2 regions of the Rahnella variigena genome follow, and region 2 is predicted to be linked to the other one. Evidence: predicted binding sites of a transcription regulator. Region 2 holds the regulator's gene; the other holds the start of a gene.
The links. Region 2 encodes LexA, which represses DNA repair genes until DNA is damaged. Its sites were predicted from a motif close to TNCTGTATGTACATACAGNA; they were not measured.

Region 1: dinB (DNA polymerase IV) is a predicted target of LexA. The motif match lies at 1,176-1,195, and genes of this name have one in related genera.

The regions. Positions count from the first base shown of each region.
Region 1 covers NZ_NSDJ01000001.1:4,356,519-4,359,664, forward strand. The annotation lists gene dinB (DNA polymerase IV) at 103-1,161, opposite strand; gene dpaA (peptidoglycan meso-diaminopimelic acid protein amidase) at 1,443-2,168, shown strand; gene CKQ54_RS20010 (class II glutamine amidotransferase) at 2,139-2,906, opposite strand; gene lpcA (D-sedoheptulose 7-phosphate isomerase) at 3,047-3,146, opposite strand, start outside.
Region 2 covers NZ_NSDJ01000001.1:1,098,381-1,101,526, forward strand. The annotation lists gene plsB (glycerol-3-phosphate 1-O-acyltransferase PlsB) at 1-660, opposite strand, end outside; gene CKQ54_RS05075 (diacylglycerol kinase) at 791-1,159, shown strand; gene lexA (transcriptional repressor LexA) at 1,279-1,887, shown strand; gene dinF (MATE family efflux transporter DinF) at 2,186-3,146, shown strand, end outside.

The sequences.
Region 1 (3,146 bases), 3.3 Mb from region 2:
TATTAAGGCGGCAACTGAGTAAATCCCCAGGAGTATACACAAGTATGTGACCGGGGTTTGCGAAGGCAGCCAACGCAGAGACAGTTTGAAGGATGACGGGGATCATTCCCAGGGAAGAAGAAGCTGCCGCTCGATTTGGGGATCTTGCAACGTCACATGCAACCCCACCAGCCTGACCCCTCTTCCGCCGCGCCGCTGTTCCCAGGCATCACGCGCGACTTTCAGTAAATCTTCTTTATTCAGCACCGGCCACACGTGCTCCTGCGTGGTTTGCTGGAAATCATGAAATTTGAGTTTTACACCCTGTCTCGCAATGCGCAGATCCGGGCTGACGCGGCTTAAGCGCGTTTGCAGTTCGGGGTACAAACGTTCGATCAGCGCCACGCACTCTTCCCAGCTGTGAATATCTTCGGCCAGCGTACGTTCCACACCGACGGATTTACGCAACCGCTCGGGGGAAATCTCGCGCTCATCAATCCCCTGACAGCGTTCCCACAACACGCGTCCAAACTTGCCAAAGCGTTTGAGCAGTTTCGCCAGATCGTAACGCTGTACATCACCGCAGGTGATCAACCCCTGTTCCTGCAACCGCTGGGCGGTGACTTTGCCGACGCCGGGGATTTTGCTCAGCGGCAAATCTTGTAAAAACGCGTCCACTTTATCGGGCGTAATCACAAACTGGCCGTTGGGTTTGTTCAGGTCTGAGGCGATTTTTGCCAGAAATTTTATCGGCGCAATGCCCGCAGAAGCCGTCAGATTGATTTCATCGAAAATGGCCTGGCGAATTTCAGCGGCGATAAGTGTGGCGGAACCATTGCATTGGGTGGCGTCGGAAACATCCAGATAAGCTTCGTCGAGTGACAACGGTTCGATCAATGGCGTATAACGCGCGAAGATTTCACGAATGTGGTTTGACGCTTCTTTATAGGCGTCCATTCTGCCGGGAATGACTTTCAGATGCGGGCAAAGTTTCAGGGCCATGCCGGTAGGCATTGCACTGTGTACGCCAAATTTGCGGGCTGGATAATTGGCGGTACTGATGACGCCACGGCGGTCACGACTGCCGCCGATAGCGATTGGAATATCGCGCAGGGAAGGATCGTCGCGCATCTCGACGGCCGCGAAAAAGCAGTCCATATCCACATGAATGATTTTACGCATAGCCCTCCCCCAATGACTGTATAAGTATACAGTTGAGTGCGGAGATTTCCAACACAGAAAATGTTGGTTAATTTCGCTTAATTAATCACCATTCATGGCAAGGTAATAAATTTCCGATTGGGAAATTCATTATTCATTATTTGGTGATTGCTAAAAAATTAATCAGTATTAATATGGCATCGTTTCAGACAGGCAGTACATAAGAAGAAAATCAGTGGCGGTCTTACAGGCAGTTCCGCTGTAGACACAATAATCGACATTATTACCAAGCAGGATTTAGAATGATCAGAATCGCGCTGTTTCTTGCGATGCTCCTCAGTTTGCCTTTATTTACAGCAAATTACGCCGTGGCCAGCGATGCTGTCCCGGTCAACGCGACGCTTAAAAAGCAATTGTTAGGCGCTCCGGTTTATATCCAGATCTTCAAACAAGAACGTAAACTCGAATTGTATGCCCAACTCGACGGCGAATTTCGTCTGATCGGCAGTTACGGCATCTGCGATTTTTCCGGCGGTTTGGGAAATAAACGTCGCGAAGGTGATTTCAAAAGCCCGGAAGGTTTCTACAACGTGGATATTCACCACCTGAAACCTGACAGCCGCTTTTATCGCGCCATTAACATCGGTTTCCCCAATGCTTACGACATCTCGCAGGGCTATTCAGGTAAGTATCTGATGATCCACGGAAACTGTAAGTCTATCGGTTGCTACGCCATGACCGACGGCTACATGGACGAAATCTTTACCTATGTGCAGGCGGCATTCCAGTTCGGGCAGCGTAATCTGCAGATCAGCATTTATCCGTTCAAAATGACCGATGCCAACATGAAGGCGCACAAAAACTCAAGCTACTACAGCTTCTGGAGCCAGTTACAACCGGGATATGCGTACTTTGAGAAACACCATCAGCCACCGAATGTTGTGGTCACTGACGGTAAATATGAAGTGCTGCAACCGTTGTCTAACACCCCGCTGTCCTCACAGCTGGCGTTCGCCCCGATGAAATAACGCGAACTCACCTGGGGCAATCTTGTTCCAGGTTTCGTTTGCGGTCAGCGGTTGCGTGGCAATCACGGTGACGACATCATTCGGTGTCGTCTGCTGCTGAAAATCAATTTCCACATCCTGATCCAACAACGTTGCCTTTCCGAAAGGCGCCCGCCGCGTGATCCAGTGCAAATTCGTCGAGCAGTATGCCATCACAAAATTGCCGTCCGACAGCAACATGTTAAACACCCCTTTCTGCCGTAACTCATCAGCCAGCGACGCGATATAGCGAAACACCGGCGGCCAGCTTGCAGGGCGGCGCGGATAACGTTGGGTGAGTTTATGCAGCAACCAGCAAAAAGCGTATTCACTGTCTGTCTGACCGACAGGGCGCAACGTGCCGGTATCCAGCTGGCGGTAACCGCGAAGCTGGCCGTTGTGCGCGTAAGTCCAGTTGCGTCCCCACAGTTCGCGGGTGAACGGATGGGTATTTTCCAGCGCCACTTCGCCACGGTTTGCCTGACGAATATGAGAAATCACCGCGCAGGATTTGATCGGATATTCCTGAACAAGGCGGGCAATGGGCGAATTAAAACTTGGCGTCGGATCTTTAAAAGTACGACAGCCATTGCCTTCATAAAAGGTAATGCCCCAGCCGTCTTTATGCGGACCAGTCCCGCCACCGCGCTGCACTAATCCACTGAAACTGAAACAAATATCAGTAGGGACGTTAGCGCTCATCCCGAGCAATTCGCACATCACCTGCCTCCTTTTATTATTCTTATAATGCGCTGCACTCAGGAAAGACAAAGCGAAATCTGGCGAAGAAGCGGAGTTTACACAGAGTAAATGAGCATTCTGAGCCAGATTTCAACGCCGTATTACCCACGTGCGGCGAATTATTTTGCCATCTCTTTTTCGATCAATAAGATCAGGATATGTATCACTTTAATGTGGATTTCCTGCACGCGGTCAGCGAAACCAAAGTGAGGAACGCGG
Region 2 (3,146 bases):
CAATTTATTGAATAAATCCTGACGCGCCGGAAGACGCGGGCCGACCGCTGCCAGACGCTGGCGGGAGAAATGCATACGCGCCACGCGTGCCAGTTTCTGAGCGATGGTTTTGTCGGTGCCGTGCTCTGTCGCCATATAGCGCAGGGAAACGGTATTGGAGAAACGGACAAAACTGTCACGTCCGAGCCACAGCACGGCAAAGAATTTCTGGATGCCATTCAGTACGCGCAGATGCGGCGTATCATCCTGACCTTCACGGCCCGGCGCACGACCAAACATCACGGAAACCGGCAGCATCTGGATGTCTAAATCCGGATTGTTGCGGTGCAAATCCAGATAGTCGTGGAACAGCTTTACGGATTCCTGCTTCGGCGTGTAATACGAGAACACGCGCGGGCCTTCAGCAATGAAAACATGGCTTGGCAGCAGCGTTCCGTCGATTTCCAGCGGAATAAGGGGATCGGGCAGATTCTCTGCCAGACATTGCGCACGCAACGTCAGCAAGTCTGCTTTGGAGTTGTAAGGCAATACGTACAAAATCGGGCGCGTCGGGTCCAAATGCAACTCGGTAACCGGATCTGAAGGTATGACCTTGCTCTTTACCAGCAATGAGAGTGGTAAATTCAATAATGTGTAATAAAGTCTACGCCAACCTGACATAAAAACGTGAAGCCTCTTGTTAGCCATTTCGCCGCAAGGATACCAGAAAGATCCGTGGAGATCTGTGGTCATATAAAAGCTAAAATACGGCACACTTTTAAGGACAACCCTTCAAGGATCAGTACCCGAAATGGCGAACCAAGTCACTGGATTTACCCGAATTTATAAAGCGGCCGGATATTCCTGGAAAGGATTGAAAGCCGCATGGCAGAACGAAGCGGCTTTTCGCCAGGAAGCCAGCGTGGCTATCCCGTTAATTTTGTTATCTTTCTGGCTCGATGTCAGCACGGTTGAACGCATTTTACTTGTAAGCTCCGTGATGCTGGTCTGCGTCACCGAGTTGCTCAACAGTGCGGTGGAATGCGCGATTGACCGTATCGGCTCTGAGTTTCACGTGCTCTCAGGGCGGGCAAAAGATATCGGTTCTGCTGCCGTACTTCTGACCATCATATTGGCGATTTTTGTCTGGGTCAGTATCTTTTGGCCGCGATGGTTCTGATCTGGAATCTGTATTCCAGGAATCACCGTTATGCCCTGTTTTTATTCAATCTTAGGTTTTCATTGACCGTTTAGCTGTATATACTCACAGCAAGACTGTATAAACAACCAGGGGGCGGAATGAAAGCTTTAACGACCAGACAACAAGAGGTCTACGACCTTATTCGCGATCATATCTCCACCACCGGTATGCCACCGACTCGCGCAGAGATTGCATCGCGTCTGGGTTTCCGTTCTCCCAATGCGGCGGAAGAACACCTGAAAGCGCTGGCACGTAAAGGCGTTATCGAGATTGTCTCCGGTGCATCTCGTGGTATCCGTCTGCTGATGGAAGAAGAAGAAGGTTTACCGCTGATCGGCCGCGTTGCCGCCGGTGAACCGTTGCTGGCACAGCAACATATCGAAGGGCATTATCAGGTTGATCCGGCGATGTTCAAGCCGAGCGCCGATTTCCTGCTGCGCGTCAGCGGGATGTCGATGCGTGACATTGGTATCCTCGACGGCGATTTGCTGGCCGTGCATAAAACGCAGGACGTGCGTAACGGCCAGGTTGTCGTGGCGCGTATCGACGATGAAGTCACCGTGAAACGCCTGAAAAAGCAGGGCAGCGTGGTGCAGTTATTGCCTGAGAACAGCGAATTCCAGCCGATCGTGGTGGATTTGCGCGAACAGAATTTCAGTATTGAAGGGCTAGCCGTAGGCGTCATCCGTAACGGCAACTGGATCTGACCTTCGTACTTCGAGCTGCAGACGCGTTGGCTGCGTGCGTTCACCCGAATCACTGACTCATATCAGCTCATCGGGATTCTCTTACTTGCCGCCTTCCTGTAACTCGAATTACTCGGTCAGAAATTGCTGAGTCAGCAATTGCTGTTTCAGATAGAGAAAACTAAAACTAATTGAATATGGATGGCGGCCGCCTCTGGCATCCATGTGAATTCAAAGAGAAATGCGTTTCTCTCATCATCGCCCCTTTCGGGGCGATGTCATTTTGGGCATAACCTGAACCTCCGGCATGAGATTCTCTATGCAACATCATTCCCTGCGACAATCATTTAAAAACACCTTTCTAAGCCCCGCAGATAAAGCACTCTGGACGCTGGCGTTACCGATGATTTTTTCCAATATCACGGTGCCTCTTCTTGGTCTGGTGGATACCGCAGTGATCGGTCATCTCGACAGTGCCGATTATCTCGGTGGTGTGGCGGTTGGTTCGATGGTCACGACTTTCCTCTTCATGATGCTGCTGTTTTTGCGCATGAGCACCACCGGCATGACCGCACAGGCGCTGGGCGCAAAAGACAATCAGTTGCTGGCACGTGCTTTTGTGCAGCCCTTTTTGCTGGCGGTGCTGGCCGGTGTCATCATCCTGTTATTTCGCCATCCGCTGATGGAGCTGGCGTTTCATGTCGTGGGTGGCAGTCAGTCGGTGCTGGAACAGGCGAGGCTGTTTATCGAAATCCGCTGGTACAGTGCGCCTGCTTCTCTGGCGAATCTGGTGATCCTCGGCTGGTTGCTGGGCATCCAGTATATTCGCGGGCCGGTGATTTTGCTGATCGCGGGAAATCTGCTGAATATTATTCTGGATATCTGGCTGGTAATGGGGCTGGGGCTGAACGTACGTGGTGCGGCAATGGCAACTGCCAGTGCAGAGTATTTCACGTTGTTCATCGGGCTGTATTTTGTCTGGCGTGTCATGAAACGACGCGGTATCACCGGTGCAGAAATCACCGGTGCGTGGCGCGGTAATTTGCGCCGTCTTCTCGGACTTAACCGCGACATCATGCTGCGCTCATTGCTGTTGCAGCTATGCTTTGCCTCACTGACCATACTGGGTGCGCGGCTGGGCAGCCACATTGTTGCGGTCAACGCTGTTCTGATGAACCTGCTGACCTTTACCGCATTTGCACTCGACGGCTTTGCGTATGCCATCGAAGCCCATTCCGGTGAGGCATTCGGTGCGCGCAATCGCGAAAAGCTGCTCAACG